Regions from separate parts of the Bacillus sp. C-3-6 genome, predicted to be linked through region 2. Evidence: riboswitches for the same ligand, from Rfam matches in the RefSeq annotation. Region 2 holds a riboswitch; each other region holds the start of a gene.

Region 1 (3,208 bases), 1.8 Mb from region 2:
ATTTTATGAAGCGATACTGTACCATCTTTTGGAGCTTCAGGCGGCGTAATAGTTACTTCTTTTGATGTTAAAGTTTTATCATCAAAATGTAATTCCGCTTTATTAGGAATCTTCTTATCTACGTAAGAAGATAAGTCTGCATTATTTTTGATTTTCGCCTTGATACTGAGATTAATTATCTGGTCTTCATACGACTTATAGTCAAAACTCTCACCAAACGTAAATGTTACTTCACTTCTTTGTTTATCTATATTTAACGTTCCTTTAGAAGTAATATCTTGGCCATTTTGATCATACACTTTTGCCTCTAATACTTCTAAAACATCTTCTAAATCATCACTAATTACCATAGATGTGTATTTAGGAGGATCGTTCGGTATGTGTGTACCAACTTGGTATTGAATAACTTGATCCATTTTTGTTAACTGCTCATTCTCTACAAGCTTGCCATTCTCATCAACTATATTTTTTTCAATGCTAGGTGGATTATTGTCACCTGAACCGGATCCTCCCCCACCACTTACAAATACTTGTCCTACTTTTTCTTCAGTTTTAATATTTTTACCTTCTAATTTCACAGTATTTTTATGAGGCTTCGCAGCAGGATTTGTAACCTTTGTTTTATATCTTAAAATATAGCCTTTTGAACTGTCTGGAAACTCAATTGTAAATCCAGCCTTTGTTGCATTAATTTTAATGTTAGATAAATCTGCTGGCTTAATATTTGTTGGTGCATAACCATCTTCAAATACAGCCTCTTCTAATACTACGCTGTCTGTAATTAACTCATGTCCAGGTCCTAATGTATCTGTTAATTTAAGATCTTGCATTTCTGTTCCAGTTGCATTTACATATACAAGCCAATCAGCAATCGAAGGATCTTCTTGATTATAAGAACCCCATTTCAATAGATTATCTGTATTGGGCTGTGGCTTCGGTCTCTCTGTCGTATTACTTACATTTACTTCTTTATTAACGATTTGACCATCAACGTTAAATTCTAATGGAATTTCTTTAACACCATCATATGCTTCTAAACCAAAGTAGAATTCTACGAATAAAGAACCTTTAATGTTATTCTTTCCTTCTACGTAATCACCCATAGTACACGTTAATAGACCCTTTTTCATCTCACATGTACCAACTGTTTTTCCTTCAGCATCTTTTAAAGGAAAACTCATATTCATAAGGTCTTTTCGAAACTCTTTTGGCATATCAATTGTGAATTGATCTCCACTTTTTATTTTTTCTTTAGCTGACCACTTCACTTCTACTTTCATACCATCTGAGGCTTGATACGGTTCAGATGTCGTGCCATCAGTACGGGAAATATTAATTTCGTCCACTGGACTTTTCATCACAGCAGCTTGAATAACTGGAGCCCACACATTCAGCACTGAAAATAATACTAGAAAAACTAATGAAACCATTGAAATATGCCTTTTAGTACTTTTCATTTGCATAGTTCCCTCCTATTTTTTTATATTTATATAACAAAAAAAGACCGTCCGGTTGCATCAAAAATGTGCAACCAGACGATCTTAGTAACCAATATGTATTACCGTAGACTCTAAGCTTTGCGGCCTATCCTTTCGAATAGTGTGCTAAAAATATCTTTTATTCTTTTTTTGTTTCATTTTCCTCTTAAACCAAATATTACTATACCGTCTGGACGGTTATAATTCAATACTCTATAAAATTGTTCTATTTTTCTAATAAAAAAAACAATTCACCACTACATTAAATAAGTAATGGTGAATTGTTTTCGCATTATATAGTTCGTATATTCTATTTATATGAATTACTAATAAGAGCTTGAATCACTTTTTCTCTTAACTCGGGGCTTAGTCTGCCAACCCCTAAATATTCCGAATACCATAATCCATCTGCTGCTAATCTAATAATTGTTGCACAAACTGAATCTATCTCATCGTTTTCTATATTCTTTTGCAGTTGCTGAAATGATTGTTGTAATGGCTCAAGTAATTCAGGTTTTAACATGAATGCTGCCATCATACTACTAGACAACTCTTCTGTTCTTCTCTCATTACTTAATCTTTCCTCTACAAAAGAGCGAACCCATCTCCCTTTCCTCTCTGAGTCTTCCGCTACTTTATTGTAAATAGCGCCCTCATTATCCTCTATCCCTCTGACTATCATACCTTCTATTAAAGCTTCTTTATTTGCAAAGTGATACAATAATCCACCTTTACTTACACCCGCCTCTTTTGCCACTGCTTCTAAGGTTAATTTAGCAACCCCTTTACATTGCACAATTTGAGAAGCGGCCGCCAAAATCTTTTGCCGCGTTATGCTGATACTCATTCCTTTTTAAAACCCCATTTCTACTAAATTTATATAAATACGAATCTTATTTTTAATATTGTTGATTACTACTAAGTATTTTCTTTATACAACAAAAGCTGCATTACCTTTGAATTTTTAGTTACTTATTCTATTAAAAATTTCCATATCATTCAATATGATAACATCAAATACATAACATTGACTATACATCTATACTTTTATATTCATCGAAAATATATCCATAAACACGAAATGTATAAAAATTGATTATCCTTATACATCTAATCTATAATTTAAAGAGGTTTATATTTTCATAAAAATAAAGTGAAATTTTATAAGGATGATTCCATTGAAAAAATTTTCTATTAGTTATTTAATATGCTTACTGTTTTTTTCTATCATTGTGAATGTTTTACAGTATACAAGCGTTCCAAATTATGCGGATTCATGGGGGCCGATTTGGGTATCTATTATTATGCTTTCAATTCTTGGAAGTATTCCTGTTCTTATCGCTTGTTTAATAGGCGAATTTTGTTATAGAAAAATAAAAGGAAGTCACGAATTAAAAATCGGTATTCCTTTATTTATAGTGTTAGGTATTTCCTACAATCATTTCTTCTTTATGTTGTTTAACGACCGATATTTTCTATCCTTTAATTTAGAAGCCTTTTTGGAAACAGGCCTACCTATTACGTTATCATCTTTATTATTTTACCTTATAAGACGCCGTTAATTCTTTCATCATTACATAAAAAAATGTTATTACTCTTGTTACATCGAGTAATAACATTTTTATTTAAATCTATTTAACTAATTTGCTTCCAACTAGTATCCTTCACATCTTCGCTAGTCGGCTTTCTAACTGATTTCACAAAACATTCCTCGCAAGCACCAAATGCAA
Region 2 (3,208 bases):
ACTTGTGAATAAACAAGCAGACAAGCATCCAGAGGATAAAATTTATAGTGATATTATGAAACAAGAAGTAGATCGGATTCATATAATTGCTACAGAACTTAGTGGATTTGAGAAATCTAAATCACTAGAATCAGAAACTCATAACATACAAGAAATTATCTCTTATGTTATTCGAGTTATGGAAAAGCCTGCTTTAAAACAAGGAGTCTACATACAAGGTATTTACAGTAAAGACTTACCATCAATTACATGTGATGAAAAACGATTAAAACAGGTCTTTTTTAATTTAATTAAAAATGCAATTGAAGCAATGTCAGTTGGCGGAACAATTACGATTAAAGTTACTGTAAAAGATGGAATCATCATTCAAGTGAAAGATGAGGGATGCGGCATTCCGAAAGATAAAATTCCAAAGTTAAATGAAGCCTTTTATACAACGAAAGAAACAGGAACTGGTCTAGGTTTAGTAGTTACAGAAAAAATTATTAAAGACCACAACGGTAAAATGAGTTTTGAAAGTGAAGTTGGGGTTGGAACGACGGTTGAGGTTATGTTACCACTGCATTAAATAGAAAAAACATCACTTCCAAATAAGTGATGTTTTTCTATTTTATCTTGCTATTTGTGGATAGTAAAAATCTCATTTTATCGATAAAGAATGTATGATGTATTTCTAAGATCAAAATGTTTTTTTAGTTTTTATTATGGATTTTCCAGTAAAAAATTTAGACTATAAAAATTAATTGTTTTTTTCTAAAAAAACTATTTTCTTTTTTGGGTTTTAATGGTATATTCAAAACACGATAAATAAATACCTATTTTTGGCACACTATTCGAAAGGATAGGTCGCAAAGCTAAGAGTCTAAAGTAATGAAAATTACTATGATAGTCTGGTTGCAGTTTGGATTTTCACACATAGTTGTATGTATGAAAATCGAAGAGGCAACCGGATTTTTTATTGTCTTAAAAAGAAAAAATAAATGGGCACACTATTCGAAAGGATAGGTCGCAAAGCTAAGAGTCTAAGGTAATGAAAATTACTATGATAGTCTGGTTGCAGTTTGGATTTTTACACATAGTTGTATGTATGAAAATCGAAGAGGCAACCAGATTTTTTATTGTCTCAAAAAGAAAAAATAAATGGGCACACTGTTCGAAAGGATAGGTCGCAAAGCTAAGAGTCTAAGGTAATGAAAATTACTATGATAGTCTGGTTGCAGTTTGGATTTTCACACATGTTGTGATGTATGAAAATCGAAAAGGCAACCAGGCTTTTTATTTTCTAGGAATACACATTATGATTGTAAATTTAGCTGAATAATAAATTTAATGTTCGAAATATTCGGTTCATAAGAAGTGAGGGAGGGAAGTACATTGCAAAATCAAATAGGTAAATTTGGGCGTATACTTCTCGCTGGAGGAATATTATTTACGCAAGTTGGTGTGCTAGATTACTCTGCAACGAAAGTTTATGCGGTTACAAACGACGAGCAAGGACGTTTTATCGTTCATATGGATAAAGAAGAAATAAAAGTTGATGAAAATGTAGTATTAAAGATTACAAATACAAATAAACAAGATGCTAATATCGAGCTGAAATTATCTAATGAACAGCTGTTCAATGAAGCAGAAACGAAAAAAATGAACGAAAACAATAAAGCGATTCAAAACATTTCAGTAACAGAAGATCACATTGTAAAAATTGAAAAGAATGAACAAAGTAATTTTATCGGTGACGTATATGTAGTCATTCAAATGAAAAAAGCTGGAGAGTACAAATTTGAACCGATAGTGAAGTTTGAAGGGAATGAAAAGAAAATTGAATCTCCTTCTCTACATGTTGTAGAGAAAAAAGAGGCTTTAAATGTAGACATTTCTGATGAAAATCCAAAGGCTTCAGAGGAAGTTATGAAAAAAGAAATAAGTGAAAAAGTGAAAGTATCGGAAGAAAATAAAAAACAAGAAATAAATTCTACTAATGCTGAAGTTCCAAAAGAAACGAAGACTTTAGCGAAAGAAAAGGTTAATGAAGAACTCATACCAAAGGAAAATGAATTAAAAGAGAGCAATAGGATAAACGAAAATAATCAGGAATTACCTGCTATTCAAGCTGAGAAGGTATTAAAGAGCAAATCTCTACTAGCTGCTAGTCCTGTTACAAGTATTCTTAAATATCCAAATGTAAAGGTAATAAATAATAGAACAGGTGAAGGGCCTTCTATCTCGGGTAAATATGCTTTTAGATTTGTTTGGAGCCCACAAGTAACATATGAGGTAAAGGGTAGTAGCAATGACAGAACTGGTCAAAGTCAATATACATTTAGAAATTCAAATAGAGAACAGTACGTATTAGTAAAAAAAGCTGGTGAATATCAAGGGAAATGGATTGATGTCCGTATTAATATTCACTCTATGACAGCTTCATCTGTAGATGTTAAAACACCAATAACTAAAGGTGATGCAAAAAACTTTTTACAATTATATGGGAACGGAAGGTCAGGACAAACTTATAATGCTTCCTTTGAATTTTATGAACACGGAACAAGTAAAAAAGTACCATTAACGGCAATGTGGAATTTCAAAAGGATAAATAGTTATAAAAATGTAACGTTACGTAATGATGGTAGTCATTTAACGAATTTATACGTGTATGATACGAGTTCAATTAGGTATCAAGACAAAGGGAATAATAAAATCGAGTTTTCTGGAACAGCAGGTCCAGTAGCTACTCCAGAAGCAGATATGACAATTACATTTGATAATTTAACAGAATTACCGCTAGAAGTTAGATTAAATGCTTCAGGTGTTAATGTATCATACGACCAATTAGCGATTGCACAAATTGAAATTCCAGCTCCAAGTGTAATAGGAGATATTGTGGAAGATAATTCCCGTCAACTTTCTTATAAGGTATATCAAAATATGCCTGCTCAATCGAAAGAGATTCACTATGCGAAATCTTTTGTATTAGAAAGTGAAGTGAATAAGGATTTTACTGTGAATGATGTTTCCATTCAAGATGTGGAGAGTGGAGATGATGTAAGTAGCTTCTTTGATATTAGCAGGACAAACAATAAAGTCACTGCGGTTGCGAAAGTAAATGCGCTAAAAACAGAAGAATTCAACGGGAAAATTTATGAAATGACAATTACAGGTTCTCCTGTAAAAGGTGCTAATGTAATGAAATATTACAAAGATGGTTATCTTG
Region 3 (3,208 bases), 1.1 Mb from region 2:
CTTTAAAACATAATTGAAATTAAGAGCATTCCAATTCCGATAGAAGTAAATGTTGCAATTAAGCCTGGAATCATAAAGCTATGATTTAATACGTATTTACCAATACCTGTTGTACCGGTACGGTCAAAGTTAATAGCAGCAACGATTGTTCCATAGTTCGGAATGAAGAAATATCCATTTACTGCAGGGAACATCGCAATCAGTAGCGCTGGTGGAATACCAAGGGATAGTCCAAGTGGCATTAAGGCACGTACTGTTGCTGCTTGGCTGTACAGTAAAATAGATAGAATGAATAGCGCGATGGCAAATAGCCAAGGTGCACTTGTTACTAAATGCTGAATGGATCCTTGAATCATATTTAAGTTTCCATTAAAGAAAGTATCTCCCATCCAAGCGATACCGAAAATAGCAACAACTGCTGTTGCCCCTGCTTTAAAGACGTTACCAGACACAATGCTTTCTACATTTGGTTTACAGAAAATAATAATAAGAGCCGCGATAGTTAACATAACCATCTCAATTGTGTTCGGCATGGAAAGACGGGCTAACTTCCCATCAACTATCCATCCTGGACGAAGTGCTTCAAATGAACCAAGAAGTACAACAAGGAAGGTTCCTACAAGGAAAAGGATAACTGATAATTTTGCGCCCTTTACACCTACAAATTTTTTTTTCTCTTCAAGCTTAGGAATCATTCCTTCTTTTAATCGTTTTAAGTATTCAGGGTCTTCATTTAATTCTTTTCCCATCTTACTAGCAACGAATGCTGCTAACATACAAGCAATGAAAGTAGAAGGAATACTCACTTTTAAAATATCTAATAAAGTGATTTTATAGTCAGCTAACATTGCTAAAAGAGCAACTGTGGCAGCTGAAATTGGACTAGCTGTAATTGCTTGCTGAGAAGCGATTACGGCAATCGACATTGGGCGTTCCGGTCTAATCCCTGATTCACGAGAGACTTCTGCAATAACAGGAAGTACAGAATAGGCAACGTGACCAGTACCTGCACATAGTGTGAATAAATAAGTAACAATTGGAGCAAAAAAAGTAATACGCTTTGGATTTTTTCGCAATGCTTTTTCAGCTAGATGAACAAGATAGTCCATTCCTCCAGCAGCTTGCAAAGCACCAGCGGCTGTAATTACTGCCAAAATCATAAGCATTACATCGATAGGAGGCGCGGTTGGTTGTAAGTGGAAGACAAAAACGAGTATTGCCATACCAACTCCACCCATTACTCCTAAACCAACTCCGCCTAGGCGTGCACCAATAAAAATACAGAGTAACAAGGTAAGAAATTGTAGCCAAAACATGATAAACTACCTCCGAAATTCATTAGTTAAGATATATTCGAATAGTTTAATTTGAATGGAAATTAAATAAATACCCGAAGAAATCCTTGTTGTTTATACATTTTTTATTATATAACACAAAAAAAGTAACATTCACGTACTTTTTGAAATTATTTTGAAAAAGCAATGCATTAAAAATTTGTATTTATATCTCTAAATAAGTAGACATTTTGATTTATATGTTGTAATCTTTGAAAGAGAATAAATTAATTCTCATAGAACTCCCATATCGTTCAACTCGTTCAGCGAGAAAGGCAAACTGATGGAAACATGAGGACGCAAAACTACAGGAGCTAAGGTCGAAAGGCTACGCTAGCCAGTTACCGGACGGATAGGGTTGGTCTTGGCCAATGCTTTTACATTGGCTTTTTTTTATTCTCGAACATATTGAGAAACATTTTCAAACAAAATATTCATATATTTTGTTTTTTTTGTTTATGTTAATTAAGGAAGGTGGATATTAATGAAAAAATATTGGCATAAGTTATCGTTCCTTCAAAAGAACGTCTTATTAACCGTATTAGTTATTTTGACACTTGTTGGAAGTATGGGTGCACTAAGTTTCAACATGTTTCAAAATAGTATGATGTCTTTATTTGAAAGGCAGTCTATTGAAACAGGAGAAATAGTATTGAAAAAATTGGATGTAGAATTAGTTAGAGACATGGCGAAAGATCCTACAGCCGAAAAAGTGAAAAAAGAAAAGTTAACAGAGAAATTAGATGAAGTGTCAAAAGAATTGAAAAGTGTTGGACAAACGTATGTTACAGGAGCAAAGCCGAATGAAAAGCGAGAATTACAACTCGTTGGTTTGACTACAGAGTTAACAAAAGCGTTCCCTATAAAGCCGGGAGATTATTATGAACAACCCGCTCATTGGATGAAGGCATACGATAAAGTCATTGATACGAAAAAGGCCCAAATGACAGAAGTATATGAAGATGAAATAGGTTCGTGGGTGACAATATTAGAACCAATTACAGATGGAGAAAACAATATTGTTGCAATTATTGCGGCTGACTTAGATGCTTCCATTGTTCCTATTACAAAAGAGAAGTTTATGATACAGGGCTTACTCTTTATCATTATTTCATTAGCGATTGCGACTATTACTCAATTCTTTATCGTGCGTCACTCATTAGCGCCATTAAAAGATTTACGAGAAGGGTTACGTAAAATTGGTGAAGGTGACTTGAGTATTAAATTAAAAGAAAGACCAGATGATATTGGAATTATTAATGTTTATTTCAATAACACGATTGAAAAGTTTAAAGGGATTATAGATAAAGTAAGGCAAACTGCTGAGCAAGTTTCTTCTTCTTCACAAGAATTGTCGGCGAGTACAGAGGAAAACAGCATGGCAGTTCAAGAGATTGCAAGTTCTATTGAAGGTTTAAGAGTAGGGGCACAGTCTCAAAAAACTTCAGTACAACAATGTTTAGGGATTGTACATGGAATGGAAGATAAGGTAGAAGAGATAACTGGGGCTGCGAAACAAGTTGCGGTTGCTTCTGAAGGTATGGAGCAACATTCAATTGAAGGTAATGAAGTGATTGGACAAATTATTAATCAAATGAGTTTAATTCAAAATGCAGTACAAGATTTATCTTCCATCATTTATTCGTTAGAAACAAGGTCAAAAGAAATTAGTGATATCGTAACTGTAATTACAGGTATTTCAAATCAAACAAATTTATTAGCTTTAAATGCTTCTATTGAGGCTTCACGTGCTGGAGCAGCGGGGAGAGGGTTTGCAGTTGTTGCTGATGAAGTACGAAAATTAGCAGAACAAACGGAAGCGTCTGCTAAAGATATAGCGAAATTAATTGGTGAAACACAAGCTGAGACAGAAG

The links. Region 2 has a riboswitch for cyclic di-GMP ahead of ACW0JX_RS23265 (WxL domain-containing protein). Riboswitches for the same ligand answer to the same signal wherever they lie in the genome.
Region 1: linked by a shared signal. The riboswitch ahead of ACW0JX_RS05480 (SpaA isopeptide-forming pilin-related protein) and the one ahead of ACW0JX_RS23265 (WxL domain-containing protein) in region 2 are both predicted to bind cyclic di-GMP.
Region 3: linked by a shared signal. The riboswitch ahead of ACW0JX_RS02255 (methyl-accepting chemotaxis protein) and the one ahead of ACW0JX_RS23265 (WxL domain-containing protein) in region 2 are both predicted to bind cyclic di-GMP.

The regions. Positions count from the first base shown of each region.
Region 1 covers NZ_CM137247.1:1,061,178-1,064,385, reverse strand. The annotation lists gene ACW0JX_RS05480 (SpaA isopeptide-forming pilin-related protein) at 1-1,463, opposite strand, end outside; cyclic di-GMP riboswitch class I at 1,524-1,616, opposite strand; gene ACW0JX_RS05475 (TetR/AcrR family transcriptional regulator) at 1,789-2,325, opposite strand; gene ACW0JX_RS05470 (hypothetical protein) at 2,657-3,040, shown strand; gene ACW0JX_RS05465 (CPCC family cysteine-rich protein) at 3,114-3,208, opposite strand, start outside.
Region 2 covers NZ_CM137247.1:4,523,056-4,526,263, reverse strand. The annotation lists gene ACW0JX_RS23270 (ATP-binding protein) at 1-568, shown strand, start outside; cyclic di-GMP riboswitch class I at 814-902, shown strand; cyclic di-GMP riboswitch class I at 974-1,062, shown strand; cyclic di-GMP riboswitch class I at 1,134-1,222, shown strand; gene ACW0JX_RS23265 (WxL domain-containing protein) at 1,375-3,208, shown strand, end outside.
Region 3 covers NZ_CM137247.1:437,987-441,194, forward strand. The annotation lists gene ACW0JX_RS02250 (anaerobic C4-dicarboxylate transporter family protein) at 3-1,316, opposite strand; cyclic di-GMP riboswitch class I at 1,599-1,683, shown strand; gene ACW0JX_RS02255 (methyl-accepting chemotaxis protein) at 1,819-3,208, shown strand, end outside.